DNA from 4 places in the Motilimonas thetidivivens genome. Region 1 is predicted to be linked to each of the others. Evidence: predicted binding sites of a transcription regulator. Region 1 holds the regulator's gene; each other region holds the start of a gene.
What was found. The regulator FNR, encoded in region 1, switches genes on or off when oxygen is low (the NO sensors DNR and NnrR bind a similar motif). The targets are predictions, from matches to a motif close to TTGATCTAGATCAA.
Positions count from the first base shown of each region.

Region 2: a site for FNR is predicted at 5,679-5,692, ahead of ACK8OT_RS00130 (DUF3149 domain-containing protein). Genes of this name have one in related genera too.
Region 3: a site for FNR is predicted at 2,132-2,145, ahead of grcA (autonomous glycyl radical cofactor GrcA). Genes of this name have one in related genera too.
Region 4: a site for FNR is predicted at 5,844-5,857, ahead of frdA (fumarate reductase (quinol) flavoprotein subunit). Genes of this name have one in related genera too.

Region 1 covers NZ_JBKFDK010000001.1:394,623-402,836, reverse strand. The annotation lists gene ACK8OT_RS02005 (heavy metal translocating P-type ATPase) at 1-2,317, shown strand, start outside; gene ccoS (cbb3-type cytochrome oxidase assembly protein CcoS) at 2,314-2,523, shown strand; gene ACK8OT_RS01995 (sulfite exporter TauE/SafE family protein) at 2,520-3,200, shown strand; gene fnr (fumarate/nitrate reduction transcriptional regulator Fnr) at 3,408-4,157, shown strand; gene uspE (universal stress protein UspE) at 4,284-5,216, shown strand; gene ttcA (tRNA 2-thiocytidine(32) synthetase TtcA) at 5,319-6,233, shown strand; gene ACK8OT_RS01975 (DUF2987 domain-containing protein) at 6,289-6,963, opposite strand; gene ACK8OT_RS01970 (DUF2189 domain-containing protein) at 6,938-7,744, opposite strand; gene cobB (Sir2 family NAD+-dependent deacetylase) at 7,922-8,214, opposite strand, start outside.
Region 2 covers NZ_JBKFDK010000001.1:22,723-30,936, forward strand. The annotation lists gene ACK8OT_RS00105 (putative bifunctional diguanylate cyclase/phosphodiesterase) at 1-1,218, shown strand, start outside; gene cls (cardiolipin synthase) at 1,343-2,824, shown strand; gene cobT (nicotinate-nucleotide--dimethylbenzimidazole phosphoribosyltransferase) at 2,975-4,006, shown strand; gene cobS (adenosylcobinamide-GDP ribazoletransferase) at 3,999-4,787, shown strand; gene cobC (alpha-ribazole phosphatase) at 4,769-5,362, shown strand; gene ACK8OT_RS00130 (DUF3149 domain-containing protein) at 5,466-5,669, opposite strand; gene ACK8OT_RS00135 (TraB/GumN family protein) at 5,788-6,672, opposite strand; gene ACK8OT_RS00140 (SDR family oxidoreductase) at 6,706-7,533, opposite strand; gene ACK8OT_RS00145 (porin) at 8,100-8,214, shown strand, end outside.
Region 3 covers NZ_JBKFDK010000013.1:110,497-118,710, forward strand. The annotation lists gene tesB (acyl-CoA thioesterase II) at 266-1,135, shown strand; gene grcA (autonomous glycyl radical cofactor GrcA) at 1,592-1,972, opposite strand; gene ung (uracil-DNA glycosylase) at 2,346-3,020, shown strand; gene ACK8OT_RS11575 (hemerythrin domain-containing protein) at 3,187-3,723, shown strand; gene ACK8OT_RS11580 (AhpA/YtjB family protein) at 3,864-4,454, opposite strand; gene serB (phosphoserine phosphatase SerB) at 4,607-5,650, shown strand; gene ACK8OT_RS11590 (PilZ domain-containing protein) at 5,706-8,045, opposite strand; gene radA (DNA repair protein RadA) at 8,204-8,214, shown strand, end outside.
Region 4 covers NZ_JBKFDK010000011.1:49,026-57,239, reverse strand. The annotation lists gene epmB (EF-P beta-lysylation protein EpmB) at 1-826, opposite strand, end outside; gene efp (elongation factor P) at 858-1,424, shown strand; gene ACK8OT_RS10105 (GAF domain-containing protein) at 1,511-2,266, opposite strand; gene frdD (fumarate reductase subunit FrdD) at 2,455-2,832, opposite strand; gene ACK8OT_RS10095 (fumarate reductase subunit C) at 2,841-3,242, opposite strand; gene ACK8OT_RS10090 (succinate dehydrogenase/fumarate reductase iron-sulfur subunit) at 3,252-3,989, opposite strand; gene frdA (fumarate reductase (quinol) flavoprotein subunit) at 3,982-5,778, opposite strand; gene ACK8OT_RS10080 (ABC transporter substrate-binding protein) at 6,114-7,109, shown strand; gene ACK8OT_RS10075 (diguanylate cyclase domain-containing protein) at 7,106-8,214, shown strand, end outside.

The DNA.
Region 1 (8,214 bases):
TAATGGTGAAAACAAACGTATGTGTTGCCCCGGCTGTGAAGCCGTGGCACAAACCATTATTGATAGCGGGTTAGCCTCTTATTACACCCACCGTACCGAGCCTGCACAAAAAGTTGAAGGACTGGTGCCCGCTGAGCTAAATTCCCTTAATTTGTATGATCTCGAAGAAATTCAAAATGATTTTGTACAGCACAATAAATCGCTGCAAGAGGTTATGGTGTCCATTGATGGCATCACCTGTGCAGCTTGCGCTTGGTTGATTGAACGTCAATTGCGGGTGTTGCCTGGACTGGCGTTTATCAATGTGAATACCACCTTGCACCGTGCAATTATTCGCTGGGATCCCGAGCAAATAAAACTCAGTGATATTTTAAAGGCCATTGCTCAAGTGGGCTATCGCGCCCTTCCCTTTCAAGCTGACGAGCAAGAAAAACAATATCGCGAACAAGTACGCAGTTACATGAAACGTGTGGGGCTGGCAGGTATTGCCACCATGCAAGTAATGATGTTTGCAGTCGCCTTGTATGCGGATCTCTTCACCGGTATGGAAGAGGAGTTTCGTCAATATTTCCGCTGGGTAAGTATGATTTTGGCAACGCCTGTATTGCTTTACAGCGCACAGCCTTTTTATTTTAACGCCCTTCGCAACATTCGAAACCGCACCTTGGGCATGGACATCCCAGTCTCCATTGCTTTATTAGGCGCTTATATTGCATCTACCTATGCCACCATCACGGGTACCGGTGAAGTCTTTTTTGAATCCATCTCCATGTTCACTTTCTTTTTGCTTATCGGACGCATGCTCGAGTTAAGAGCAAGGCGTAAAGCATCCGAGAGCGGCAACAATTTAGCAAAATTAATGCCCAAAATGGCTTGGCTAAAAGTAGGCGATTCGGTTGAGCATATACCGGCTAAACTACTGCGCGAAGAACAACTCGTGCTAGTAAAACCAGGTGAAACCATCCCAGCCGATGGCATTATCGTCAATGGTAAATCCTCCATTGAAGAGTCGATGTTAACAGGCGAGCATATGCCCGTTATTAAAGCTTTGGATGAGCCTGTTTACGCCGGAACAATCAATCTTGAAAGCCCAATTACGATGATCGTCAAACAGACGGGTCAAGCGACCTTAATTGCCGATATCATCCGAATGCAAGATCTGGCTCAAGCCGAAAAACCCCGAATTCAGGTTGTAGCAGATCATGTCTCGCGTTATTTTGTCGGTGCGCTACTCATTTTTTCGGCCATTACTTACACCGCTTGGCTTTATGTTGCGCCCGAGCATGCATTTTGGGTCACCTTATCGGTATTGGTAGCAACCTGCCCCTGTGCTCTGAGTTTAGCGACCCCAACGGCGCTGACCTGCTCCACGGCAACACTCAATAAACTAGGGATTTTAATCCGAAAAAACCACGTTTTGGAAACCTTGGCGAAAGCCAACTTGTTTGTGTTTGATAAAACAGGAACCTTAACTCAGGGCAAATTTTCGGTCGCTAATACTCATGTTTTTTCAGCACAAAATAAAGCTCAGTCCCTCGCACTGGCAGCCGCATTAGAGCAACACTCTGAACATCCCATTAGCCGCGCATTTGCGCCCTACAAGCAAGCAAATATTAAGGTCGATCAGGTCACTAATGTTCCTGGAGAAGGCTTATATGGCCAATTCCAAGGGCAAACTGTACGGTTAGGTAATCCTGACTATTGCGGCGTTTCTGTGCCAGTTGAATCGCGCTTACTCTTGATTGTCATGACTATCAATGACGAATTGGTGGCTGCGTTTGAACTCACCGATGAACTACGGGAAGATGCCAAAGCAACATTTAGCCACTTTAAACAACAAGGGGTTAATACCGCAATGTTGACCGGGGATGGCTCGGCTCAAGCGCAAATCGTTGCTGACCAATTAGGCATCAAAACCGTAATTTCTGGCGTTACACCTGAGCAAAAGCGCGAAGCGGTGCAACAATTCCAGCATGAAGGTAGTATTACCTTAATGGTCGGTGACGGTATTAACGATGCACCCGTTTTATCTCAAGCTCATGTGTCGGTCGCCATCGGCAGCGGCACCGATGTGGCAAAGAACTCAGCCGACGTGATTTTGATTGGTGATTCGTTACGCAAATTGGCGAAGGCGCGTCATCTTGCTAGACAGACACGCGATGTAATTAGGCAAAACTTAGCCATTTCCTTGGGTTATAATTTGTTTATTCTACCCTTGGCTGCCACCGGTCATGTGCCTCCCTATATGGCCGCACTGGGGATGTCATTAAGCTCGGTTGTGGTAGTAACCAACTCATTGAGGTTGTTAAAGAAATGAGCATAATTTTCATGCTAATACCTATCGCTATCTTGTTTGTAGCCATAGCGATTGGTCTGTTTTTTTGGGCAGTACGCTCCGATCAATTTGAAGATTTAGATCGCGAAGGCGTTAACATATTGTTTGATGAAGATGACTCGCAGGCTCGCAATCAAGCCAACTCAGCATCAGAAGTTCATTGCGATAAGCCTAATACGCCCAAATGACGGATTTCTATGCTGCTTTCTTCATTGGTCTACTAGGCGCAGGTCATTGCTTAGGTATGTGCGGTGGCGTTGCCAGTGCCATGACCTTCTCTGTCGACCCCAAGGCCGGCAAGTCTCAACAGTGGCTAACCTTGCTGCTCTATAATCTAGGACGTTGCTTGAGCTATGTTTTCGCTGGAGCTTTGATTGCAGGGGGAGCAGCGGCACTCAGTCAGCTATTTGATGTAAAACAAGCACTCATCTTACTTCGCTTGCTGGCCGCTATCATGATGTTGCTATTAGCCCTATATATCAGTCGCCTGTGGTTGGGTTTGCAAAGCATCGAAAAAGCGGGTCAACATATTTGGCGCAGGATCCAGCCCATCGCGCAGTTTTTTTTACCCCTCAAGCATCCGTTTTATGCTTTACCTCTTGGCATGGTATGGGGCTGGCTACCGTGTGGTTTGGTCTATTCAAGCCTTTCTTGGGCTGCAGTGAGCGGCAGTGCCGTAAATGGGGGGTTAATCATGGCTGGATTTGCCTTAGGCACCCTGCCCGCCATGGCCACCATTGGTTTACTCAGCCATTCAATTGGGCGAGTCATCCAATCTAACTGGTTTAGATATAGCGGCAGTGCATTATTGGCACTCTATGCCATTCACACTGGCTACATCGCAATTAAACAACTGATTTATTAATTATAAATCTATTTTTAATAGACATATAACTAGCCTTTCTCACTCTGACTCGACTTAATTTCATTGCTAAAGCAAGTTTATTTTCGCATTTTTAAGGCGTTATCACTTTTTGGCTTTCAATTCACCTTCTGCGGTTATTCTGCTATTTAAACTCAGGCAATAAATGTTACAATATTGATATATATCAAGTGGAGATTTCGGGTAAGTATGAAGTCCGAGAATAAAAATACCAGACGCATCCAGTCAGGTGGCTGTGAAATACACTGTCAAGATTGCAGTATCAGCCAACTTTGTATTCCTGTTAGCCTTAATGAAACTGAGCTTGATCAGCTCGACAACATCATAGAGCGAAAAAAGCCAATTCAAAAGGGTGAAGAGCTGTATAAAGCTGGCGAAGATATGCGAGCATTGTATGCCATTCGTTCTGGTACCGTTAAGTCCTATACCATTACCGAACAGGGCGACGAACAAATTACCGGTTTTCATCTAGCTGGCGATCTTGTTGGTTTTGATGCCATCAACACCGGCCGTCATCCAAGTTTCGCGCAGGCCCTCGAAACCTCGATGATTTGTGAAATCCCATACGATACCTTGGATGATTTATCGGGCAAGATGCCTAAGCTGCGTCAGCAAATCATGCGCATGATGAGTAATGAGATCGTTGGCGACCAAGAAATGATTTTATTATTGTCTAAGAAAAATGCGGAAGAACGTTTAGGCGCCTTTATTTATAGCCTGTCACAACGCTTCTCTGAACGTGGATTCTCACCTCGTGAGTTTCGTTTGTCGATGACTCGAGGCGATATCGGTAACTACTTAGGCCTTACCGTAGAAACCATCAGTCGTTTACTCGGTCGGTTCCAAAAAAGTGAAATGATCGCCGTTAAAGGTAAATACATTACCATTATCGATCATCAACAATTAGCTGAAGTTGCTGGCGCGACTAAAGCCGAATAACTACCAGCGCGGTGGAATTAATCAATTGAAAAATAAAATAATTGATCACCATCGCGCAATATCACATCATTTTGAGCTAAATTAAGACTAGGAACGTGGAATATTATCAGTAACCCGGAGGGGTGTATGGTTAAATATCGCAACATCTTAGTCGTCATTGATCCTACCAAAGAAGAACAAACGGCCCTTTCTCGCGCCGCCTACATATGTCAACGCGAAGAGCATGCCAAATTAAAGCTGTTTCTTTCTGTCTATGACTTTTCTTTTGAAATGACCACCATGCTTTCGCTTGAAGAGCGTGAAGCAATGCGCGCCAGCGTGATACAACAACAGACGGCATGGCTTGAAGAGCTGGCTGCCCCATATCGAAGCCAAGGTTTGTTTATTGATACCAAAGTGCTCTGGCATAACCGTCCATTTGAGAGCATTATTCAAGAAACCTTAGACTTTGGCCATGATCTCGTCGTCAAAGGCACCCATCATCATCCTAAGCTTCAATCCGTTATTTTCACTCCCACCGATTGGCATTTATTACGTAAATGTCCGGAGCCATTGTTGTTGGTTAAAAATCATGATTGGCCTGAAAACGGCACTATTTTGGCTGCTATTCATGCGACAGCCGAAGATGATGAACACATGGCGTTAAACGATAAGATCACCCATGAAGCCCTCGACATGGCTAAAATGATCAATGCTAATGTCAGTTTGATCAATGCCTTCCCCAGTACACCAGTGAATATTGCCTTAGAGCTTCCCGACTTTAACCCTATTGAATACAGTGATGCAGTACAAAAACGCCATGTCGATATGCTTACCGAACATGGCAACAAGCATGGGATTCCAGCAGAGCGGCAGCACGTGGTTGAAGGCTTAGCGGAAGACGTAATACCACAAGTCGCAAAAGAGCTTGATGCAGAGCTGGTTGTGCTTGGTACGGTTGGTCGAACCGGTATCAGCGCTGCACTCATCGGCAATACCGCCGAGCATTTGATTGACAGTCTGGATTGCGACCTACTTGCATTGAAACCGATAGATTACATTTCTCCCTTACAACAATAAGCATTATTGCGGCCAAGCAATTGGCCGCACTCCCACCGCCTTACTTGCTTGGAACATTCTTGACGCTATAATACGCAGACTTTTTTTGCTGTGGATAGAACTATGGGTACACCGACGGCTGAGGCCAAAGCACAATACAACCAGAATAAATTGCATAAACGTTTACGTCGTGAAACAGGTAAAGCCATTGCCGACTTTAATATGATTGAAGAAGGCGACAAGGTAATGGTTTGCTTAAGTGGCGGTAAAGACAGTTATGCCCTACTTGATATTCTGATGCACTTGAAAGCCCATGCACCTATCCAGTTTGATATTGTTGCGGTTAACCTTGACCAAAAACAGCCTGGCTTCCCCGAGCATGTTTTACCCCAATACTTAACCCAAATTGGCGTGGACTTTGAAATTGTCGAAGAAGATACCTACTCCATAGTGATGGACAAGATCCCAGCAGGAAAAACAACCTGTTCACTATGCTCTCGTCTGCGCCGTGGTATTTTGTATTCAACGGCGACACGTCTTGGCGCAACAAAAATTGCTTTAGGCCACCATCGTGATGATATTCTCGAGACCTTATTGCTAAATATGTTTCATGGCGGAAAACTAAAGTCTATGCCACCTAAACTAGTCAGTGATGATGGTAAACACGTGGTTATTCGCCCTCTTGCTTATTGTAAGGAAGCTGATCTGGAGAAATACGCCCAGATAAAAGAATTCCCGATCATTCCTTGTAACCTGTGTGGCAGCCAAGAAAACTTACAACGCAAAATGATCAAAGAAATGCTGCAAGGTTGGGAAAAACGCTATCCAGGCCGAATTGAAAGCATGTTCCGCAGCATCCAAAATGTTGTGCCTTCACATTTGATGGATCATGAACTATTTGATTTTAAATCAGTGGATCAACACAGCGGTGTGATTGATGGCGGAGACATTGCCTTTGACAAACCAGACTTTCCGTCCACTTCATCTGGGCAACAAATGGCTGATGAGCCAGAGCTGCAAATTATAGAGCTCACTTGATTTTTAAGCTTAAGCTAACATGACTGATGGCAAGTGCCATCAGTCAAAAAGTGAATTATTGCACCAACCAAGGCTTTATATCGATTACCGAATCAGCCAGTTGCACCGCTTTACCTTGATGCTCCGCTAACCATTGCTTTGATAAGTAAACATGTCCCTGCTCTACTGCAAAGTCGGTATTAGCAATACTGAAAACAGCCTGTTGATCAGTTGCGAAATCACCAGCCAAGGTGAGACTAATACCATTAAAGTCAGGTAAAAATAACTTACCCCAAAAGCCAGCTTGACCTAACATCAGCTTTTCTAATTCATCGGCGATTTTACTCAAACCATCGACATCTTGAATACCACTAATTGGCACCAACAGCTTGGTTTGTAACGACATAGCGCAATCTGTTTGTTCATGTGCAAACACTAACACGAGTTCCGCCTTTTCTTGTTTTAGCTTTACATCGTAAGGTACAAGAAGTTCACCCGAGGGGGTTTGTGTGATTGCGACTTGGCGGTTTGCTGTTTCCAGCACAGCCTTAGCGAGTTGACATGGCTGCTGAGCATTTTGATCCAACAAATAAAATGCTGGTGTCACCCTAGTCAAACCTTCCTTTTTTACTACCGCTAATCGTTTATAAAAATCACTATAGGAAAATTTTGTCTCAATGGCACTTGCCCAAGGAGCATATAATAAAATTAATAAAAATAATAATTTATGCACTGAACTCACCTTTATCATTGTCTTGATTTGAGCCGTCGCCATTGATTTCAACACTGAGTCTGATGCCACAGACTTCTCGGTAAATTACCGCTTGCAAGGTGAAAACAAATGGGATGACAAATGCTAAACCGACCACAGTGACCATACCGAATAGCATAAATAAGTTAATCAGAGCATGAATAATAAATAGGGAAATTAGCCCTTTATGTACCACGCGAATAGACATAGGTATCGCTTGGAAAACGGTCATTTTTCGCTCTAGCATCAACGGGATAACGAGTGAAAAAATGGCGCTAATATAGATAGTCGGCAAATAAGCAAACACACCTAAGCCCAAATTCATAAATGCCATTGAAAGTAGGTTTGGCACTGCAAAAGCGATAGCAAGCGGACCAAAAAATTTGAAGAAGTTAAAAACCATTAATGGTTTAGTCTTCAAACCAACCACATGATTTAAACTCATCATGATAAAGCCAGCTATGATGGAAGGAATGACAAATACCGACATCATTAAACCTATCGCTATCATTTCCTTGGTGATGATGACAGGGTTACCTTGTTCATCAACCACCTCTTTGATGTAGCCTAATAGCTCGCCACCATGTACCAATACGCTCGCTACCAACATCATAAACCCTAACGAAGCTAAACACGCCAGCATTAAGGTAGCGAGGTTTTTTAGGGTGATTTTAAATGCTTCAGAGAAAATATTGGCGAGATCAAGCCTAAAACCTTGCTCTAGGGACTGCTTGAGGTTGCCACCAATCTGTAACTGAGTTTTTTGTTCTTGCTCGTTCATTACCAAACCACTTTATTTGCATGAGTGTGCATTTTAAGAGGTTCGTCCCTAGATGTGAAAGACATTTACACCCAATATAGCGTTATTTAGTGAATTAATTTGCTGACCACGCAATCGGATGAAATTTAGGACCTCCAATCGAGTCACTTCTTTATTTCAGCGCTAAAGTCGTAAAAATTATGCCTTGATGGGCGACAGGAGTTGCTCGATCAGCTCCGGCACTAATAATCCTGCCGAGCCTTGCCTCACTTCTGCAAATTGATTGCTAATCTCACTTGGCTCAAGGTTTATCTCGATTGTATGAGCGCCGTGGCTCGCTGCCTCATGAACAAATCCGGCAGCAGGGTAAACGCTTCCTGAAGTTCCTATTGATATAAATAAATCGGCCTGTGATAAATGGCTATAAATACGATCTAAATACAGAGGCATTTCACCAAACCAAACCACGTGGGGGCGAAGTGGCTCGGGAA
Region 2 (8,214 bases), 370 kb from region 1:
GTACAAAGAGCAAGGCGCAATGGTCATGGTTTTGCGGTTATGCACATTGATTTAGACCGCTTTAGCCGAATTAATAAGAACCTAGGCCATAGTTTTGGTGACCGTGTATTAAAAGAAGTCGCCAATAAGCTACAAGAATTATTCTCGGAAAAAGATGTGATTGCGCGGTTTGGCAGTGATGAATACGCCATCATGATCGATGAAATGATTTACGAGCAAGATGCCGCTGCGGCAGCTAAACGTTTGGCTAGAGCACTGTCTTGTGGTCTAGTGGTCGATTCCGAAATGGTTTATCTGAACGTTAATATCGGTATTAGTTTGTATCCTGATGATGGCGAAACCGTTGACTCTTTGCTATCCAATGCCGAAGCGGCGTTATTGCGTGTGAAACAAGACCGCAGCAACTATTACGAGTTTTATACCGAGGAACTGACATTAGCCGCACAGCGTCAATTTTCACTTGAAACTGAGCTTAGATTTGCTTTGCGTCGCCATCAATTTGAACTTTACTATCAACCTCAAGTCTGTCTGAAAAACAACAAAGTCGTTGCGGTTGAGGCCTTGTTGCGCTGGAATCACCCCACTAATGGAGTGATCTTACCGCTGTCATTTTTGTCGGTAGCTAAAGAATGTGAGCTAATGGCAAATATTGATATGTGGGTGTTAGAGCAAGCTTGTTTACAAGCGGCTGAATGGCAAGAGCAAAACATTCAATTTGGTCGGGTGGCAGTAAACTTGTCTCTTTGTGTATTAATGCAAGAGGGGCTCGTCAGTCAGGTTATGTCGTATTTGCGCGATACAGGATGCCCAGCGTCGCTACTTGAAATAGAAGTGCAAGAAGATGTGTTGTCCGATGAATCTTGCGTCGTTCGTTCAAACTTAATTAACCTGAGTAAGCTAGGCATTGCACTAGCGATAGATGATTTTGGTACGGGTCGTTCATCGTTAAATAACATGAAGAAGATCCGTGTCGATAAGATCAAGATTGCGCAGGACTTTATTCGTCAAGCCCATGTTGACCCGATTGAAAAAGCGATCATTAAGTCCATCGTATCCTTAGGTGACAATTTGGGGATAGAGGTCGTTGCAGAGGGGACAGAAACCCAGATGCAGGTTGAATATGTTGCTGATTTGGGCTGCCAACTGGCTCAGGGCTATGATTTTTCAGAGCCTATGCGCAAAGCTAAAGCCACCTTCTTTCTTCGTTGTAATCGTTAAAGAGTCAACCCAACTCTCTCAATACTCAATCAACCTAGAGATGCGCTGAAACATACATCTTCAAGTTGGTTGGGTATAAGAGTATGATTAATCTTCGGTTGTCATCTTATTGAAGGGGAGTTAGGTGCTAGAGGCTATTACTCATTGGCTGGGCGCTTCTTGGCGAGATATTCTTGCTTGGGGTGCGGTGCTATTACATGGCTTTATCATCATATCTGTTTCGCTTCGTGTTGTGATGAAGCGCCGTGAAATTGGTATTTCTCTTTCTTGGCTATCAATTATCTATGCCCTTCCTTTTGCTGGTGTTGCTTGCTACTTTTTGTTTGGTGAATTAAATCTAGGCAAAAAGCGGGCACAGCGCGCCGCTGCAATGTATCGCCCTTTGAAACAAACGATTGAACTCTTCTGTGAAAAACAATCCGCTGGTGCCTTACAGGTTAGTGAAACTGCCCAACCTATGCATGATTTAATCGAGGGACTGCTGGGGATGCCCAGTATTTCGGGTAATCATCTCACCCTATTAGACAGCGCAGATGCCATCTTATTAGAGCTGATCGACAAGGTTAATCATGCCAAACATTCTTGTATGCTGGAGTTTTATATTTGGCACTTAGGCGGTTTGGCCGACCAACTCGCCGATGCCTTGTGCGCCGCTGCGCAGCGCGGTGTGAAATGCCGTGTGTTACTTGATTCGGTTGGGAGTAAGGATTTTTTCGATTCTGAAGTGCCCGATGAAATGCGCGCCGCAGGTATTGAACTTGTGGAAGTGTTAAAAAGCGGTCCATTACGTATGTTCTTTCAGCGTCAAGATTTACGCATGCACCGTAAGCTGGTTTGTATCGATCAAGAGATTGCCTATACTGGCAGCATGAATGTGGTTGACCCGCGCTTTTTTAAACAAGATGCCGGTGTCGGTGAGTGGGTAGATGTGATGGTGCGAATTCAAGGCCCTGCTGTCGCGCTGATCAATTCGTTACTTTGTTGGGATTGGGAGCTCGAAACTGGCGAGCGATTACTCTCTGATTTGAAAGCTGAAGATACGCATCATGGGGGCTGCGGTGATAGGGTTCAGTTGATCCCATCAGGGCCTTTCCCTGGGGGCGATTGTATTCATCAAATACTGCTAACCACGGTTTATCAAGCTAAGCATAGCTTGGTGTTAACCACGCCATATTTCGTACCCGATGACAGTTTACACAAGGCATTGCAAGCGGCTGCTCACCGTGGGGTGAAAGTGAAAATTGTGTTGCCAGCACAGAATGATTCGCTCATGGTTAAATATGCTGCGAGTGCGTTTTATGATGAATTACTGAGCGCCGGTGTTGAGATATACAAATTTGAACACGGGTTATTACACACAAAAAGCATTGTAGTGGATGAGTGTGTTGCCTTGGTCGGGACGGTGAATTTAGATAGACGCAGCTTTTGGCTGAATTTTGAAGTCACTATGTTGGTTGATGACGCGGACTTTGCAGGCAAAGTATTAAATCTGCAATTGCAGTATATGTTGGGATCGCAAAAGTTAAACTTACATCAGTGGCGCCAGCGACCAGCGGGCAAACGGTTTTTGGAAAACGTGTTTTATCTATTTAGTCCCATTTTATAGTGAATTAAATCCCAAAAACGGCATTAAAAAGGTATGTAAAACCATTATAAATCAAGTTTTTACCTGTTTGTTTGTCATTTTTAGTTTCATTTTCACTGATTTTTGTTCTCGAGTGAGATATATTCAACGTTTTTTTGAAACAGTATCGCTATGTTCACTATATCTGCGCTTGACCCTCAATTGGATTCGTCCATCCAACATTGTTTAGATCATAAGACTAAACCTCAAGGTAGCCTTGGTAAGTTAGAAACCTTAGCGTTTCAGCTTTGTCGTATTCAACAAACCTTGACCCCAGAGTTAAGCAAGCCGCAAATGTTGGTGTTTGCCGCTGACCATGGCGTGGTGGCAGAGGGCGTGAGCTTATTTCCGCAAAATGTTACTCAGCAAATGGTGCTCAACTTTATTCAAGGGGGCGCGGCAATCAACTGTTTTTGCCGTCAACACGGTATTGAGTTTCGCGTGGTGAATGCGGGTGTGAACGGTGATTTACCGGAAGATAATGCGCTGATTAATGCCTCTATTGCCCGCGGCACGTGCAACTTTGTTAATGAGCCAGCCATGAGCTCTGCGCAATGTGAACAGGCCTTATTAAAAGGTGCTGAGTTGGTCGCCGACCGTCATCAGCGCGGCGCTAATATTATCGGCTTTGGCGAAATGGGCATAGGCAACACCACCTCGGCTGCTGCGTTGATGGCTAAGTTATTAAAATTGCCTGCAGAAGATTGCACAGGCGCAGGCACGGGATTGAACAAAGCGGGTGTTGATCAAAAAACCAAGGTGATCAACCGCGCCCTTAAGCGTTTGAAAGGTAAGAAGCTAGCACCTCAAGATGTGCTGGCTGAATTGGGCGGGTTTGAAATCGCGATGATGTGTGGCGCAATGCTTAAAGCGGCTGAGCTTAAGATGGTGGTCTTAGTTGATGGTTTTATTGCATCCAGTTCGGCGCTGGTGGCCAGTAAAATGGAAGCCAACTTTTTGCAATACGCTGTTTTTTGTCATAAGTCTAAAGAGCAGGGCCATAAGAAAATGCTCAAGGCCATGGGTGTTGATGCGCTATTAGATTTGGATATGCGTTTGGGAGAAGGCTCAGGGATTGCGGTGGCATACCCGCTTATCGCGTCTGCGGTTTATTTTATTAATGAAATGGCCTCGTTTGAATCTGCTGGCGTGGATAATGTCTAGCACAAAAGGCCTTGGTGCGTGGGTTAATCCATATTGGCGACGCCTGATCCACGCTGTCACCTTTTATACACGTATTCCTTGGCCTAACAACATGGCTTTTGATAGCCATGATCTTATTCGAGGTAATGTCTTTTTCCCCTTAATTGGTTGGCTAGTTGCAGGCTTTGCCGCTCTGGTTTGTGTGGCTAGTTTGCAAGTTTTTCAGTTACCCGTGGCGATTTTGTTATCGATGATCGCCACGATTTGGCTGACCGGCGCCTTTCATGAAGATGGCTTTGCCGATACTTGCGACGGTTTTGGTGGGGGTTATGGCCAGCAAGCCATTTTGACCATAATGAAAGACTCTCGCGTTGGTACCTATGCCAGTGTTGGACTCTGTTTACTTTTGCTACTCAAATATCAATCTTTGTTGTTATTACCTCAGTTATTGCTCGGTTTATGGCTTGGCCATAGTTTAAGCCGTTTTGTTCCTTTGGTGCTGATGAGTTCATTGCCTTACGTGCGTGAGCAGGCCAAGAGTAAAATTGGCGTCACTGAGCTTAAATTAAGTCGAGTAGAATTGGTGATTGCAGCGAGCTTTGCCGCTTTCCCTTTGTTATTTGTTGAAATTGAACAAGTGATTGCTTTAGTGCTGGTGATAGTTGTTTTAACGTATTTACTTCATCGCTGGTTTCATAAGGTACTGGGAGGTATCACCGGAGATTGCTTGGGAGCCAGCCAACAAATCAGTGAAGCGGTGGTTTATTTGGTGTTAGGGGCAACATGTTGGAATGCTATTTAGTTCGCCACACCAAGCCCAATATCGCCAGTGGCATCTGTTATGGTCGTCTCGATGTGGATGTCAGCGAGCGCTTTAATGATGAGGCAAACGCAATTGCTGCTTACTTGCATCGGCAAAAATGTCAGCACATCATTACTAGCCCAGCTAAGCGTTGTCGACGCTTAGCGCAGCAAATAGCGGAACATTGTGAACTTACGCCTGTGCAAGACCCTGCTTGGTTAGAGTTTAACTTTGGTGAGTGGGAAGGCACAAGTTGGCAACAGATAGGTCAAGCTCAAATAGAAGCATGGCAGCGTGATTTGCTACATTTCACTATGCCAAACGGGGATAATTTAAAGCACTTTGATTTACGGGTGGTTAAGGCTTGGCAGCAATTGCTAGCACAGCACGCTGATACCCGCCTTGTATTGGTTACGCATGCTGGCGTTATCCGTTCTATTATCGCCAATTTGTTAGCATGTCCTGTCGGTCAAAGCATTAAAATTAAGCTTGATTACGGCTCTATTTCTAAGGTGGTGATTGATGGGGATTATCAGCAGTTGTGCTATCTAAACCGTCTAGCTTGCCCTGAATAAGGCCTATTTGGGTGTGACTTCAATAAATTAATCAAAATAAAGCGAAATGAAATTAGGCTGAACTAGAAATGTACTAGTTCAACCTAATTGCCAACCCGTCATATTAATGACCTTCAACGGGTGGCTTAGCATTGCGTACTTTTACGATGAAGTAGATAGCATAAAAGGTACATAAACCTATGGTTGTTCCTATCACTGCCATAGACGCTAGGCCAACTGGGTTACCAAAAAGTAGATCCATCCAAAGTTCCATTTGTTTTACCTGCTGTAATTGTACGAAGTAAACAAAGTGTAAAAAGCTTTGCATCTTGATGTGATGATCCTGATCAAACAAGCGATTCGCAGTGGCGTTATAGGCGCAAGCCACTGCTTTGCTATTTATTCATTCGCTGTAGTTTATCTAAAGCTCAGATTACTAATTATGATTAATATTGGTGTCGCTCGGCCTGATAACCTGCTTGCTCGAGCAGTTCAATCAGGTTATTGCTACCAGTAAGGTGTAAGGCGCCAACTACCACAAAGGCATTTTGTTCGGCGGGTAATTTTAGTAGTTGCTGCTGCCAGTCTTGATTTCGCTCTTGCATTATTTGGTTAAAAATATTTTCCTCAGGGTTAGCGGTTTGATCTGGCATCAGCAATTTTTGCAGCGTTTCTAACTCGCCATTTGCCCAGTGACTTAATATGCCCGGCGCCCATTGGCCTAAATCGCGCAGCTCATTTAGGCTAGTGGCGATAAAGTTAGGTTGGTTTTGGCCAATTTGAGATAGGTACCAGAGTTGCTTCTGAATGTTTTCAAGCTGCATGATAGGTTTGGCTTGTTGCTTAGCCAGCTTTAGAAAGTGCACATCGATACCTAAATTGGCTTGATAGCCCATTTTATCCAGCTTAAGTTGCATTGCCGTCATGATCACAAACCAAGGCTGCATGGATTTTACCCTAGGTATATTAAGGTTTAACTCTTTTAAGGTGGCTTTGAGATCACGATATTGCTCAATGGGCATCACGTCAGCAAGCTTTTGCTTATTGGGTAAATTGATCAGTGTGGTTGTTGCCTGTAATTCATTAGCCGGCATATTAAGAGTATCTACTTCAACCACTAAGGTTGAGGCGCTTAAGAATGCTTTAGTTAGGGTAGCTGGTAAAGGGTAGAGACTATCGGTACCAAAATGAACCGAGCCGAGGACGGTTAGTGGAGCATGGCCTTGTTTTGTTAAGGTCCAAAAAGCGGGGTGTGATTTAGCATGGCTCAACGCGCTAATGATAGCCATACAAAATGCTAAGATATAAAAGCAAGCTTGTCGTAATTTCAATGTGTTGTCCTTTGGTAAATGTTATCCGTTAATTTAGGCGCTTTTGCTTAGCAGATAATCTAACCAACGATTGGGTAGTATGCGCTTAAGAATTGCTAATACGGTGGTTGGGGTGGTGACGTAATAGCGGGCTTTTGGCCGTTTGTTGTTAATGATCTTTTGTAACGCTTGGTAAACCGCCTCCGGGCCTAAGGTAAATCTGTTTTCCCCTTTACTGGCGCCAAGGCGATTGAGCGTTTTTTGGTAGATTGGCGCATGGGCGCTGCTGTCGATATTAATATGCTGTTTAAATGCTGCTAAGGCATTGGCTCTAAATTGGCTGGTAATGGGGCCAGGTTCAATCAGGCTGACCTGTATATTGGTGCCTTTTAGCTCTAAGCGCAGGGTGTCGGTTAGACCTTCAAGGGCAAATTTACTGGCTATATAAGCACCGCGATAAGGCATGGCAACTAAACCTAATACAGAGCTGTTTTGAATGATTTTACCATGGCCTTGTTTACGCATCACGGTAATTGCCGCTCGGGTTAGGGTGTGCCAACCAAATAAATTGGTTTCAAATTGTTGGCGTAGGGCGGCGGTAGGTAAGTCTTCGACGGCTCCGGGTTGGCCGTAGGCGGCATTGTTAAACAAAATATCAATGCGGCCACCAGTGGCCGCTAATACTTGCTGGAACCCTTGTTCGATGGATTGCTCATCTGTCATTTCCATGTGGATTGGCTGACAGCCTAGCGAGGCTAACCTAGTTAGATCGTCAGGCCTTCTTGCAGTAGCAAAAACCTGATAGCCAGCGCTGACTAATTGCTTGGCGCAATAATAGCCAATGCCGCTAGAGCAACCGGTAATAAGGATAATAGGGCGCATGTTGTTCCTTTTTATTGTTGAAGCCGCATAATAATTAAACAAAACTTCGAGCTAACTCAAACTGTCAAACATAATTCGCGCTGAAAAGTTGCTTGCTTTAGATATCAAGTTATAATTCAAAGCGGTTAAAACCTTGTCAAACTGCTTATTATGTTCAGCATAGGTTCAGATACAGTTTGTTTCAGATAAAGCTATGTTTTTTATATAGTTAAGTCAAATGAGCTAGGTGCAGTTAACCCCATCATATTTAGCTTTATTTATATCTCTACAGCAAAATTCACTTCCTAGCGTTACTCTTGTTATTGCAACTCATTGTTATTAAAGATATTTCAAAAAAGTTCAATTTATTTTTGTGATCAAACTCTGTTTTCTTTACGTTGTTTAGTAAATTAGATTGATAATTTGCAATGCGAAGGTAGTATGAGTCTTGTAGACACTGATAGACGGATTATCAGAGGTCGCAAAAATTTTAGCAGTTTAAACTGCATATATAAAAAGCTAAGCCTTAACTAACTAAGTTAAGGCAAAAAGCAAAAAAACGCTGAGTCTATTTCAAGGAGAGACACATGTTTAAAAAGACGCTAGTAGCAGCTGCACTTTCAACTGCAGCAATGAGCGCAAGTGCTTACGAAATCGGTCAAAACAACGATTTTAGTGTAGAAGTTTACGGTGTAGCAGCTA
Region 3 (8,214 bases), on a different contig from region 1:
AGTTCACTATGCCACAAAGGTGCTGGCCACAACGAACGTTTTGTATAAATACCCAACAAATCGCTGCAAAAACCAGCTCAAAAGATCAACAGACCCTAGTAACAAGCTTTGCGCATAATACATGGGTTATGCGGTGAGCAAAGGGGCAAACCAAGGCTACCCTAGTGGTTCAGTCATCAGGTTTTTGCCCCTTTTTTGATCTTAGCCTCGGAATCATTTGTATTTATGACTATGATGGGCGGATTTTCATTAAGTAGGGCAAATTATGAGTAAAGTATTAACTGATTTACTCTCGCAACTGCAACTTGAACGAATAGAAAACACCTTGTATCGCGGTCAAAGTCAAGATCTTGGCTTTGGTGCTGTGTTTGGTGGTCAAGTGATGGGGCAAGCATTATCTGCTGCAAAAGAGACGGTAGAAGAAACTCGTAAAGCTCATTCACTGCATTGTTACTTTTTACTCGCAGGCGATGTCAGTCAACCTATCGTATATGATGTTGAAGCCATTCGTGATGGTGGATCCATTTCCACTCGCCGTATTAAGGCGATTCAAAACGGTAAAGCGATTTTTTACATGACGGCTTCCTTTAAGGTGCCTGAAGTTGGGTTTGAACATCAAGATACGATGCCAGATGTTCCACCACCGGAAGAATTAGAATCAGAGCAAGATTACGCACTGCAGCATCGTGATATGTTACCTGAGCATATTCGCGAGAAATTTATTTGCGATCGACCGATTGAAATGCGGCCAGTAGAAATGGTTAACCCGCTTAACCCTGCTATTGCTGAGCCCAAGCGTGCAGTGTGGATGAAAGCCAGCGGTGCCATGCCAGACGATCTTCGTGTGCATCAATATTTATTGGCTTATGCGTCGGATTTTAACTTTTTGCCTACGGCACTTTATCCTCATGGTGAGTCATTTTTAGCACCGCATATGCAGGTTGTGACCATAGATCACTCAATGTGGTTTCATCATGAATTTCGGTTTGATGAGTGGTTACTGTATGAAATTGACAGTCCTGTTGCGGCCGGCGGCACAGGTTTAGTGCGCGGAAAAATATATAACCGTGATGGCCTATTAGTGGCTTCGAGTATTCAAGAAGGGCTAATTAGAAAAAAACATCAATCCAAATAGGTATAAAAAAGGGCGCTCGGGCGCCCTTAGTTTTCTCTGCATCACCAATTACTTACCAACCGATTACCTATTAATTACAGGTCAATCATCAATCAATTGGCTATTCGATTACAAGCTTTCAGTAAAAGCATCACTGGTAACGTCGCGTTGTCTTATATTTCTGATGTTGCGAGGCCTAGTTTAGAAATACAGAACTGTATCGGTGTAATAAAAAAGGGCGCTTGAGCGCCCTTAGATTTCTGCATCACTAACCAATTAATCTCAGTTCAATTGGCGTTTCGATTACAAGCTTTCAGTAAAAGCATCACTGATAACGTCGCGTTGTCTTATAACTCTGATGTTGCGAGGCCTAGTTTAGAAATACAGAACTGTATCGGTGTAATAAAAAAGGGCGCTTGAGCGCCCTTAGATTTCTGCATCGCTAACCAATTAATCACAGATCAATTGGCGTTTCGATTATAAGCTTTCAGTAAAAGTACGCGTGATAACGTCGCGTTGTTGTTCTGGTGTTAGCGAGTTGAAACGTACAGCGTAGCCAGAAACACGGATAGTCAATTGTGGGTATTTCTCTGGATGAGCAATCGCGTCTTCTAATGTTTCACGCTTAAGTACGTTTACGTTTAAGTGCTGACCACCTTCTTGTAGCGGCGCTACTTGTACAGGGACCTCTTTATACTCAATGTCGCCTAGCTCGTTTAGTGAAACCACTTGGTCTTCTTGATATGCATTGTCTTTAACACATAGACAGCGCGCTTCTTGCTTGGCTTCATCAAGTAACCAGAAAGAGTTTAGTAGAGAGGCGTTTTCAGCTTTAGTAATTTGCACACCAACAGTCATAATCTAGCTCCATTTGCAGTAAAAATATTGAAACAAAAGTACATAAATGAAATTTAAAAACTTTCGTCTCTTGGTTAATCTGTGAACCATTATAGGCAGTGAATCCATTGATGTAAATCAATTTGCTACCTCTAAAGGGGTATTTATTCAATTAATTTATTGATCTAAATCAATGTAATTCTAATTTTAGCTGTTTTCTATTCCCACAATCTGCAAATGGAGATAGACCTATGTTTTGTAATAAAGTTTCGTAATTTTACAACATTATTTTGTTTTCTTTCTTTCGTTACATCAGGGGTGGTAAGCTGATATTGAGTAAATATATGGATCAATTACTTTGTTACAGCAAGGTGAACTGCAATTGAGGTGTAGGATGACAACGGCTAGGACATGGACCGATGTAATAGGTGTAGAAAAACAACAGGCTTACTTTCAGAATATTCTTTCATATGTTCAAGGGGAACGCGGGCAGGGAAAAGTGATTTATCCTGCGCAGAATGAGGTTTTTAATGCATTTAAGCTAACTGAATTGGCTGATGTGAAAGTCGTTATCTTGGGGCAAGATCCCTATCATGGTCCTAATCAAGCTCATGGGCTGTGTTTTTCTGTTCGCCCCGGTGTGAAAGTCCCTCCTTCTTTGGTCAATATATACAAAGAACTGCAAACCGATATCCCGGGTTTTGTTACTCCTGACCATGGTTTTTTACAAAGCTGGGCGGAACAAGGCGTGTTGTTGCTCAATACGGTTTTGACGGTTGAGGCGGGTAAAGCGCATAGCCACGCGAAATGTGGTTGGGAAACGTTTACCGATAAGGTAATAGAGCAGGTGAATCAACATTGTGATGGTGTTGTTTTTCTACTTTGGGGCGCCCATGCTCAGAAAAAAGGAGCCATGGTAGATAGTCAGCGTCATCATGTCCTCACCGCGCCACATCCATCCCCTTTGTCGGCCCATCGGGGGTTTTTGGGATGCCGACATTTTTCTAAAACCAACCAAATCTTAGCGAGCTTAGGTAAAGAAGAAATTAATTGGCAGCCACAAATTTGATCTGATTTGTTCTAGGTTATACCTTGGCTAAAACCAGATTGCCAACTAATATCAAAAGGTTAATTGTAATTGTTAGGTAACAAACAGTTGTAATGCTCTATATCAATTTATTTCATTTTTGGCCTTGTTAGAGTGTGCACTTAAAGACAAGGATAAGGAAGCAGCCGTGTTAAGTATCATTCATAACGATCATAAAAATATTGCCAAATTGCTTAATGTTTTAACCGACAAGCTAGCTAGAATCAAATTAGAGGAAGGTGTCGATTATCGGTTGGTTCGAGACATTGTTAATTATTTACAAACATATTCAGGTAAGTTTCATCACCCACTGGAAGACAGTATTTACGAGTATTATTTAAAATACCGAGTGGTGGACGACAGTGTTGCTAACCGTTTGGCACAAGAGCATCATAACCTTGAGCAAATCAGTAGTGAACTTAAAGAGATGATAGATAGCATTTTGCTCGATGCTATCGTGTCACGCGATGAAATCATCGAGAAGCTTGGGCAGTTTGTGAGTTTACAGAAAGCCCATTTAAACTATGAAGAAAGTGAAATTCTTCCAGCGATTAAAGCCAGCTTAACGGCGGATGATTGGCGTCAACTAGAGCAAAATTGGCATCACGATCCACAAGATGATCCACTGTTTGGTCGTTCGGTTGCTGACCAATATAAATCGTTGGCAAAACGTTTGGGTCTTTAATCGGGACTACAAGCTCATTTCAATGTGAGTAAATAGTTAGGCTCCCTCATTAGGATGATGAGGGAGCCATTAATCCAGCAAATCTCATTGCAATTCAGCTTTCAATATTTGCCTGTTATGCTAATGGCGCTTACTTAATCTTATGCTTGTTCATTTTGCAACTTAGCTTTGTACATAAGTTGCTGCCACCATTGGCGCTTTTTCGACAGCGAGCGGGTAAGTAAAAAACCGATAAGTAAGGCAACAAAAAGCATGGTTTTGAGCAGTTCATTGGCTTTTTGTTGAAAGTGATTCATTTCAGCTAATATTTTGCCTTGCTCTAAGGTCACGCGTAAGTAACCAATTTTGGTTGACTCTTGAAACAGCTCTGCAATATAGGGAATACGGTTTTGGGCGATTTCTCTGGCATCTGCTGAAGTCGTTTTAGGTGTAATGCCTAATACCAGATCCAGGGGCATTGCATTGTCCGTTTGATGCAACATCATGCCAAATGCATCATAAATCGTTACATCCCGAACTAACGGATCTTTGGCTAGCTCGCTAACTAAGCGAGCCAACTCTTCTTGTTCATCGTTTTGTAAATAACGAGCTGCATCATTGGCGGCGCGATTGGTTAAGGTATAACCAAAGCGCTGGGTTTGCTCTATGCGATTTTTATCAGCCAGTAATTGTAGATTTGTTGTTAAATATGCAAGGTAGCCAATTAACCCTATCGCAACAAGTAGTTGCATTGCTCGCCAAATAAATATCCGGGATGATTTTGCTGTGAGTGTCATGTATCAAGTCTCCAGACCAAAAAATAGACTCAGATTTGGGCTTGCAATGCGAAAACGCAATAGCTATCTTGAGCGCAATTTTAAAAATTGAAAATCAGGGAAGTATTGTGCAAAAGTTACATGAAGTCAAAGTGACTCAGTTGCCAGAGAGCCTAAACCAATGGAAGGCACTGTTGGTTGAACAAGTAGGTTCATTTGATGGGGTGTTATTTCAAGCTAAAGAAATCAACGCGGTTAAAGGTGAGTTAGCTTCAGCGAGTAAGCAACTTGTGTTAATGGGCGAAAATTTAACGTCGCCATTGTTAACACAGTTGGTTAACCTTTTAATGCAAAATGGCATTGACCAAGTTTATGCCTATTCGCCACGATTCCAATGCAATACCTGCGTTATTCGCTTAGCTTTGAGTAACGACACCGACGATACTAAGGCCTTGGTACAATCATTTTGTGCTAGTGCACAGCTCGATTTTGCGCTGGTTGAACATATTCCAACCTTAGATAAGCCTGGGCTTGTGTTGATGGACATGGATTCAACCACAATCCAAATCGAATGTATTGATGAAATTGCCCGTTTGTATGGCGTTGGTGAACAAGTTTCTGCGGTAACAGCGCAAGCCATGCATGGTAAGTTAGACTTTAACGAAAGCCTACGCAGTCGTGTTGCGTTACTTGAAGGTGCTGATGAAGGCATTTTGAATCAAGTGATTGCTGATATGCCGTTAATGCCTGGCCTAAAGGATTTATTGGCTGGACTAAAACAAGCGGGATGGAAGGTGTGCATTGCTTCGGGTGGCTTTACTTATTTTGCCCAAGCGCTAAAAGATCAGTTAGGTTTTGATCAGGTGTTTGCTAACACGTTAGAAATCGTTGAAGGTAAGTTAACGGGCAAGGTACTTGGTGAAATCGTGAATGCACAGGTGAAGGCGCGTTTGTTAGCCGAGTTGACCGAGCAATATGGTTTAGATGCAAACCAAACTGTGGCGATCGGTGATGGTGCTAATGACTTGCTAATGCTTGGGGCTTCGGCGATGGGCGTGGCTATTCATGCTAAACCTGTGGTGCAAGAGCAAGCCGCCGTGTCGATTAATCAATTAGATTTAGAAGCGGCACTGTGTATTTTGGCAACTAGCCAAAACACGGCTTGGGCTTAATTAGTCATCCGCTATCAAGCCAGCTAGCAATGGGCTAGTTGGCTTGCTAATCGGGCTAATGGGGATCGCGCAAACCAAATCGATACAAGGTTTCCCCTGTGGTGTCTAACAGCTCGACTAAGGCGCACACAGACCACAATTCTTCTTCGACTTGCTTGGCCTTGTGAATGGCATAGTGAGCAATGTAGTCCAATTCCTTTTGAATAGACTCAATATCCGGTTTACCTACACGCGTTAGACTCATTAAGATGGAATAAAAGTGGCCATGTTGAAGGGCATGGTTAATAAAGGCTTTGCGCTCGCTATCATCAAAAAAATCATCCGCTAAACCATGAGTGATTTCATTAGAGTGTTCGTCAAGGTGGATATAGAGCTCAACCTGATGATTTGCACTACTGCCGGGTAACTCCTTGAGACGTGAGCCCACCAGTTGCTCCATTAACTTATCCCCAAATAAGGGAACAAGGTTGAATTGGTTAGGCGCTTTACTAAAGGCTGACAATAACGGGGCTAAGCTATGGTGTTTGGGATCGATAGCTAACCGGCCAATATCAAAATGACCATGATGACGGGTAACAAAATTTACCGCTGAAAGGAAATGGTGACAGCATAAATGGCGCAGTGCCAGCTCTAACCCCGGCTTAGGCAGTTTTTCAACCGCTTCACTGAGTTTACCTGGGTTACTTTCTATCAATAAGTTAAAAAACTCGGTGCCGGTATGAGATTCGGCGTGTTTACCCACACATAAATGAACTATGGTACGCGCAGGGTTAAACCCGACTACTCGATAAACCATGCGAGATAGGTTCATGGTTTTAGTCAGTTTTTGCAGTTTGGGTAGGGCAATGAGAACCTTGTCACCTTTTTTCACTGGCGCGGCTTGGGTTAATGCAATTTTGAGCCCTCGGGGAGAAAAGTCTTGAGTTGTCCCTTCTAACACTCCCGTTGTTGTGGTCAATTGTACTTGGGTGTTGTAGTTGTAGCGTTTTTCTTGACGTTGTTGTACAAACTTAAACGGAAGTTGTTCAAAATATTGCTGTTTTTTACTGACAAAGCGAGTTAATTGATTAGCACTTTTAACGTCAGTACTGAGGCTTTGGTAGCTGAGCTTATGGCTTTCAAAGGTGGCATCGGTTAATAAGCCAACATATCGCACTTCTAGTGCTTTCTCTAACGCGATGCGCGACACGTTTTGTGGGCTATGTTCATTAAATTGTCGCTTGAGGATGTCCGGCTCAGCCACGGTGAGTTGTAGCTTATATACCCGCCAACTTGTCTTTCTTGAGGCGAAAGAGAGAAATAAGGGCTTTAGCCCCGTTTGTTGTAATTCTTCTTTGCTAGCAGCAATAAAAAAAGCTTTGCTTTCAGTATGATGAATAAAACTGTAGATCAGGGTTTCTTTGATCTCGCTAGGTTGCTTAAGCAGCAAAGCCACGCGCTCAGGCGTCACTAGTTGGGTGAGGCAATTTTGGCCGTTTTCATCACGCCAATATTCTAAAATAGGTAAGTTTTGGCTGTTATATAAAACGCTCTCAAGTTTAGGCTCGTGATGATGACTAAAAAATAAGGGTAAGCCCTTCATTAAAGGCAAATAATACTGCTCGTAGCCCTTGGTGGTAACCGAATGTAACAAGTTGTCGGTGTTAATTTTATATCTGTGTTTGTTGCCTTTAATAAAACCTTCAATAAAGTTATCAAAGCGCATTGGCTCTTGGGTTCTGGCTAACCGTAACCAAGTAATCTCATCCCCTTTATCTTGCCCAACTAGCGTATAGGGCACCGCATTTCGCAGCTCTGGGCCGCTAAACTCTTTTTGCAAGCCGGTAAAAATAATGCCCACATCTTTGCCTGATTGTAGGCGATATTGCTGACTTATCTTGACCCTTAACCCAGTGGTCGATATGTCAGAAGTGGTCGCGGGAATTTCTTGACCATCTTGACTGAAGAGCTGCACTGGAATGGCAAAATGCATGCGCTCAGCGCCTCTTGCATTGCTTCTTTGTAAATTAAGGTGTTCTGCTTGCAATAACTCTTTGCTTTGCTTGCCTGTTTCTATTTTACCTTGTTCACGCTTTAGGTTGATGACATCTTCATACACCCCCATGGTGTATACGTTATTGAACCGCTTGAGGGACTTTTTAAATGCTTTTTGGGCGGCAAGATCGAGAAAGTGACGTTTGTTGTTAAAGCTAAATTCTTCGGCTGAGGGGTATTTATCTCTTAAATCTATGATCCGCTGACATGGCGCACTCAATCGATTCAGTTCCATTTTTATTAGGAACTTAACATTGTTGCTTTCGCCGAATAAGATGCGATCGAGTAATTCTGGAAAGTCAGAATCTCGCATCAGAGGTAATAGTTGCTCAATTTGGCTTTGGTACTCTTTTAAATCCATGTAAACGTGACTAATCGCTATAAAAAAATAGAAACACTCTGATTAACTCTAACCGCAATCTTGCCTAAGAGCAGTCGCTTTTTTCGATTATTGCGTAGTATGATACAAAATTCATGCCGAGACACAGATAATCAAGACGAGAAGGTAGTATAAGGATTATGGCTAAAGC
Region 4 (8,214 bases), on a different contig from region 1:
CAAATAGGGCTTCACTTAACGCCACTAAGGCCTGAGGTGAGTCATTAACCCCATGTAACAGCACACTTTGGTTTAGTAAGGTGATGTTATGGGCTCGGGCTTGTTGCAGCCCTTGGCGCAGTGCCTGATCGATTTCGTTGGCATGATTAATATGCAGCACCATCAACGCTTTTAGCCTGCTGGCTTGTAATCGAGATAGCAACTCTGGCGTTAAACGACTCGGAATAACCACAGGTAAGCGAGTATGGATGCGAACTCGAGTAAGGTGCGGTATTTGCTCTAGCTGAGTGATTAGCCAGTCAAGGTGTTCGTCTTTGGCCATTAAAGGGTCGCCACCACTTAAAATGACTTCGTTGATTTCACCGTGCTGCTCGATGTAATCGATAGCGGCTTGCCATTGGCTTTTATTCGGGCTGTTATCCTGATAAGGAAAATGACGGCGAAAGCAATAACGACAATTCACGGCGCAGCCGCCTTTGACGATAAATAAAACTCGGCTTTTGTATTTATGCAGTAACCCAGGTACCACGGTGTCATGCTCTTCAAGAGGGTCAAGTTGGTAGCCTGGTACTTGAATAAGTTCTTGCTCTAGCGGCAATACTTGGCGCAATAAAGGATCGTTTTTGTCTCCTGGGATCATCTTGGCGACAAAAGGTAAGGGCACCAACATAGGGAAAGATTGGCGGGCGACAAACCCTGCAGCAAATTCTTGTTCATCCAAGTTTAGGATTTTTATCAATTCTTGCGGGGTTTTGATCGCATTTGCTAGTTCTTTTTGCCAATGCCTCTGCACAGAGAGGTCATTTCGGGTTATTATTTGCCGCATTTGCGTAACTCGATTTTGCTAAGAGGAAAAAATGGCAACATATAGTACCAGTGATTTTCGCAGTGGCCTAAAGATTATGCTCGATAACGAGCCTTGTGCCATCATTGAAAACGAATTTGTAAAACCAGGTAAAGGCCAAGCCTTTAACCGTGTTCGTATCCGCCGTTTACTGTCAGGTAAAGTACTAGAGAAAACCTTTAAATCAGGTGAATCTGTAGAAGCCGCTGATGTAATGGACTATGACTTAGCTTACCTTTACAACGATGGTGAGTTTTGGCACTTCATGAACAACGATACTTTTGAGCAAGTCGCTGCTGATGCAAAAGCCGTGGGTGAGCAAGCTAAATGGTTAGTTGAACAAGACGTATGTACTATTACCACTTGGAATGATAACCCGATTGCGGTAACGCCACCGAACTTTGTTGAGCTAGAAGTTGTGGAAACGGATCCAGGCCTAAAAGGTGATACAGCCGGTACGGGTGGTAAACCTGCCACTTTATCAACCGGTGCGGTAGTACGTGTCCCTTTATTCATTCAAATTGGTGAAGTGATTAAAGTGGATACCCGCTCTGCTGAATACGTTGGCCGAGTTAAGTAACACGACCCAATAAAAAAGCGGATTATTTCCGCTTTTTTATGCTTTATCTCGACCTATCCTAGCCCTTTCGGGTCATTTTTCGCGGCTTAATGGGTTACTTTTTGCTTGCAACTTCTTGGGCTTATCTCAGCTTTTTGAAATGTTTCTAACTGCACCGCTTTTTTACCAACTTGCTTGAGTTCATCAAGCTGCCAATCAATTAAATCTTCTAATTGCTCCGCATAGGCCTGTTGTGATGCCTTAGTCATTTGATAGCCTAAAACAGCTGCTAACGGGTTGCTAGCGTATTGCAGAAACTCCAGATCATCTTGGCTAAAGTTGTATTGAGCATCATAGCTTTGCAGTGCTAAAACCCCCATCACTTCCCCTTGATATATCAGAGGTAATCCCAACCAACACTGACTCGCTGTACCCCGAAAGGTGACCGCACCTGATTGCTTCAGGCGCATTAGCTTTTGATTATCGGCCAGCATAGGCTGTTTGCGACGAAATATATAACCAACTAAAGTGGTCTCAATAAACTCGCGAGCGGGGGTGAATCCAGTGAGCTCTAATTCGTCATCGGCCTGATCGACGAAATAAGGAATATGAATGTGGCTTCGCTCTGGATTGTATAAGGCGATTAAGATGTTTTCAGCATAAATAGCGGGTTTGAGTGAGCGATGAAATATGCTAAACAGCTGATGAAAAGGCATCGACTCTTTACCTAGCTCAGAAATTGAGTACAAGCTTTGTAATCGCTGAGCCAACTTGTTTGGTGAGCTGCTTACTTGGCCGTCCTTTGCAGTATGGTTCACATTAGTTGATAAAAACTGCAAGACGTTTTTTTGAGAATGAGTCATAAATTCGCAACTGCGCTATGGGTTCTCTCAAAAGCATACACCTTGAATAGGAACTTGCTTAATTTTTCCGGTAAAAAAACAGCATCAACAGGTTAATTATTATTAATCAAAACTTCCTCTGTATTTGGCCATAGGCTAACTCTAAACACGTCAGCACTGCTTTAACAGTGCTGACGTGTTCTTAGCAACTAAAACATTTGCACCAACAAGGTGAAGCAAAATACACTCACAGCAAAGGCTGCGCCGTAACAAATAACTTGTTGCCAGTCACGCCCCCGATGAACACCAATATCATGCAAGCCATGAAAAATTCGGTGCAAGGTATGCCAAAGCGGCAGGGCAATCAACACCAGTAAAATCGCTGCGCCATACCAAGAGGTCGCAAAGGCGTGCATTCTCTCATAGCTAAGCGCTTCACTGTCGATGACACCCAGTGGAACAAGGATCCCAGTAATGAGGATCATAACCGGAGTTAAAAATGCGGTAAGCATGCCGCCAGCACCAAATAATCCCCAAAAAACGGGCTCGTGAGAGCGTTTTGGTTGCTGTGTAGATTGATGACTCATAGCGCCCCCTAGTAAGTAATGATGATAAGTGCAGCCGCAGTGGCTACTGCTAAGCCAACATAGTGAGCGATCACGATGACTTTATCTTCTAACTTTTTGCCATTTAACCAAATATCCGCAGCCTTTGGCGCTAAATCAAACCAAGTGATGGTGTGGTATAAGGCCAATGCAAGTGCAATAAGATGGAAAATGATGGCAATAGGGTGCTGCAGAGCTTCAAGCCAGCCTTGCCAAGCTTGCTCTCCTTGGGAAAGGCGCAGTAGCCCCCAAGCAAGAATACAGCTGTAAATAGTAATGGCGATACTGGTGCCTTCACGGATCATGTACTTGGTATAAAACGCATGTTTGAGCCACCAATCGACGGGCAGCTCCCGTTGGTAGGGTTTACGTTTACTTGAACTTGGTTGCATGATGGGCTCCTATTCGGGTTTAAACATGCCAATTAAGTAATCTTTGGCACTTTCGACTTTAAACAATTGAATGGCGGCTGCAGGATCTACTCCTTTTGGACAGACCTTGGAGCAATAACCAACAAAGGTACAACCCCACACCCCTTCCTCGGCGTTGACGATTGCCATACGCTCGGCGCTGCCTGCATCACGAGAGTCGCGGTTATAGCGGGCTAATAATGCCAATGCAGCGGGGCCGGTAAAGTCCGTATTCAAGGCGTATTGAGGGCAAGCGGCGTAACACAGGCCACAGTTAATACACATGGAAAACTGCTTGTATTTCGCCATTTGCTCTGGTGTTTGAATGTATTCGCCTTGCTCGAGTGACTTTTCCTCGGCGGGAATAATATAGGGTTTGATGCTCTCTAACTTGGCAATAAAATCATCCATCACCACCACTAAATCTCGCTCAATGGGGAAGTTAGCTAGAGGCTCTAGCTTGATTTTATTGGGGTAGTAATCACGCAAAAAAGCCTTACAACCGAGTTTGGGCACCCCGTCTATCATCATGCCACAGCTACCACAAATGGCCATGCGACAAGACCAACGAAAGCTTAAGGTGCCGTCAACCTCATCCTTAATATATTGTAAGGCTTCCAGCATCGACATTTCTTCATCATAAGGAATGCGATAGGTTTGTATAAACGGCGCATTGTCTTGTTCAGGGCGATAGCGAAGGATGTCGATCTCTATGCTAGATTCAGTCATGTTTTTCCTCCGTAGATTTAGCTTTCTCTTGCGCTTCTGAGGCCGCGCCATAAACGCGCTCAGCAGGTTGGCTCTTAGTTATTACCACGGATTTGTAATCTATGGTTGGTGCGGCATCTGGGTTATAAAATGCCAGTGAATGAGCGAGATAATTTTCATCGTCACGCTTTTCATAGCCATCGATGCGTTGGTGCGAGCCACGCGATTCTTTACGTAAAATAGCGCTATGAGCCATGGCTTCGGCGGTATCAAGGAGATAGCCTAGTTCAACTGCGTATAAAAACTCGGTGTTAAACACACTGGATTTGTCGTTGATTTTTACCTTCTTGTAGCGCTGTTTTAGTTCGGCTAATTTGTCTATGGCTTGCTGCATCGAAGCTTGGGTGCGATATATGCCTACGCCTGCCTCCATGCAATCGCCCATTTCTTTGCGAATGCTGGCGATACTTTCTGTGCCTTCACTGTGCAGTAAGGTATGGGCTTTATCTATGACTTCATTGGCGGCATCACGAACTTTTGCTATCGCAACATGTTTGTTTTCTTTCGCAAATTTAGCCGCTTGTTGACCGGCAACTTCACCAAACACAACCAGCTCGGTCAGGGAGTTAGAGCCTAACCGGTTGGCGCCATGTAGGCCACTGGAAGCACATTCACCAACGGCATAAAGGCCGGCCAGACGCGTGGCGGTGAGGGCGTCGGTTTCTATGCCGCCCATGGTGTAATGTACTGTTGGGCGCACGGGGATGGGTTCGTGCACAGGATCGACACCAACATAAGCTTTTGCAAGTTCACGAATAAAAGGTAAACGCTCATTGATTTTGGCTTCACCAAGATGGCGCAAGTCGAGATGTACCACATCACCCCGTTTGCTGCTAATGACGCGGCCTTTTTGTTGTTCTTGCCAGAAACATTGACTGAGTCTATCGCGAGGGCCTAGTTCCATGTATTTATTCTTGGTTTGACCAACCGGGATCTCTGGGCCTAAACCATAATCTTGCAGGTAGCGATAGCCATCTTTATTAACCAAGATACCGCCTTCGCCGCGACAACCTTCGGTCATTAAAATGCCCGAGCCGGGAAGTCCGGTCGGATGGTACTGGACAAACTCCATATCACGCAGCGGCACACCGTGGCGATAACACATACTCATGCCATCACCGGTGACAATGCCGCCATTGGTGTTATAGGTATAAACTCGGCCAGCACCACCGGTGGCAACGATAACACTTTTTGCCTGAATGACACGGGTAATACCTTCGGCAATATCGAGTAACACGGCGCCTTGAACTTTGCCATCAAAGACCAGTAAGTCTAAACAGAAGTGCTCATCGAAACGCTTAATAGAGGGGTATTTAATCGATGTTTGAAACAGGGTATGTAGCATATGAAAGCCGGATTTGTCGGCGGCAAACCAAGTGCGCTCGATCTTCATCCCACCAAATGCGCGAACATTAACCTTACCATCTTCACGGCGGCTCCAAGGGCAGCCCCAATGTTCAAGTTGGGTTAGCTGGCGAGTTGCATTTTCGACAAAGTATTGCACCGTATCTTGGTCACAAAGCCAGTCGCCACCTGATACGGTGTCGTTGAAGTGGTTGTCTAACGAATCGTGATCTTGCACTACGCCCGCTGCGCCACCTTCCGCCGCAACAGTATGGCTGCGCATGGGATAGACTTTTGATATTAGCGCTATCTCTAAGCTAGGGTCGCTCTCAGCGACGGCAATGGCTGCACGAAGACCACCTCCACCTGCGCCTATGATGGCTACATCCGTTTTGATTATTTCCACTAATTACCTCCTAAGGAGTGTTTTTGCTGTTATGACTGATGATCCTCTCTTCCCCTGTAAAAGGCATGATCTTGATCAAAAACAGGGGCTGAAATAAGACAATTTGATTAATTTAATTACTCGTTAAAACAAGCAATTAAACTTCCTTTTCAGTTACACAATATTAGCCTACTTTAATTTCAATAAAGGACACTGCCCAAGGTGTGAGTAAGGGGTGTGATCTGGTTATCTATTTAGCGTTTAAATCAGCGTGCTTGATTGCACAGAAATTCATCTAATTTCGTGATTCCTAGCTACACTTTAACTAGTTAGAGAGAAGGCAGGGATGAAGCTTAATGATCAAAACCGCGATGGCATGTGTAGGAGTGGTGCTCGTTGTGATCTTCACTCGTCCCTTTTGGGGGGGGACTGCCACTACCGAAACACCTGCGGTTGTACCTGTTATTCGCATCGCCGTATCGCAAACACCTTTGTCTTCTGCTTTTTTCATCGCTCAAAGTAAAGGGATGTTTAAGGCAAAAGGACTCAATGTTGAGTTGGTACCTTGCCGAGGAGGCGTTCATTGCGTTGATATGTTATTGGAATATAAGGTTGATCTCGCTACGGCCTCGGAAACGGTGTTTATGTTTCAAAGTTTTCGCCATCCGGAGCTTAGGTTGCTCACTTCCTTCGTTGAATCAAGTAACGATGTTAAGTTATTGACTCTTAAAGGTAATGGTATCAATAGTGTGGATGATCTGCTGGGTAAAAAAGTCGGGGTGATCAAAGGCAGTGCCAGTGAGTTTTTTTTAGACAGCTTGTTGATTTTAAATGGCCTTGAGATCGCGCGGGTAGATAGGGGGTTTTATTCTCAAAATCAATTGGTTGACGCTTTGATTAAGCAAGAGGTTAACGCTATTTCGGGATGGGAACCTTTGGGCTACGAATTGAATATCACTCGACCAGAACAAGTACGACAGCTGCAAAGTGATGGGGTATACAATCTGTCATTTAATTTAATTGCGCAGCAGCCCAACATGCCAAACCAAGCGGTTTTGGCCGCGTTGTTAGGGGCTATTGAACAAGCCAATCTTATGCTTACATCTTATCCCAAACGTAGCCAAGCCTTGGTGAGTGAGCATTTAAATGTGCCTTTTGAACAACTGAGTTGGTCGTGGTCAGACTATTTATTTCGTTTATCCTTGGGGAATGCTTTGCTGTCTAATTTACAAACTCAGGCGCGCTGGGCGATGGATCAAGGCTTAGTTGAGTCGCAAGAGATTCCTGACTTTCGCAGTATGCTAGTTTGGCAATTATCTGATCCAGTCTCAGCTATCGCGGGGCCGCAGTGAATTTGGTTATCTCTCGACGCTTATTGATTCTGACCCTACTTTCGGTTGGACTTATCTTTGTCATGATTATTTCCCTCTTTCGCCTTCATTCGCATCAAGCTCATGCCAATGTTGAGTTATCCCATATTATGAAAATTCAGTTGAATTTGGATCTATTGCGTAGCCATTTATGGCATTTTCATCAATACCAAGATGAGCTGGCTTTAGTTCAAGCGCAGCAAACGCAAGTGGGATTAAGCGAATTACTTGAGCACTCCTCTGCTTTATCGACTTCGAGTTTGCCTGAGATGGCAAATTTAAAGCGTATGAATGCCACGATGGGGGCGCTACTCAATATGCAGCTTAATGAGCCTGTCCATATTTCAGATCCACAAGCCGATAAAGAGCACTATTCGATGTTGCAAGCTCGGCTTAATATGACTATCCAAGGGATAACCGAAGATTTATACCGTTTGCACCATAGAGCTATCGAAGATGCGCAGCGCGTTTCGCTAAATATGCTGTATTTTATCGGTGTGTTGTTGCTGTTGATCGCGGTGGTACTCGCTCTGTTTGCTTATGCTACGTTGAGGCGTTTTCGAGTAGGATTTACCATGCTGCAATATGGTATGCGAGATGTTGCTAAAGGAGAGCTTACCAGTCGACTACGGCCTGGACCGCGTGACGAGTTTACTCAGTTAGCGGAATTCTTTAATCAAATGAAAGATTCCCTGCAAAAAACCACCATCAAACGAGACTTGTTGCAGTATGAAGTCGAGCAGCAAACTAGCCAATTACGCGCGCAACATATTAAATTACAATATTTGGCCGAGCATGATGAATTAACGGGATTATTTAACCGCAGAGCTTTTTCTAATCAGGTATCCATTGCCATGATGCGAAGTAAGCGAACGCATAGCCATGGTGCATTGTTGTTTATTGATTTGGATTATTTCAAAGATATTAACGACAACTATGGCCATGATGCGGGGGATTTTGTGCTCAATACCATCGCCGAAAGGTTAAGAACTCTAGTCAGAGAGTCGGATCTAGTTGGCCGGCTAGGGGGGGATGAATTTGTGGTTTGGCTAGACTTACTGGCTAGCAGCAAAGAAGCGGAAAAGAA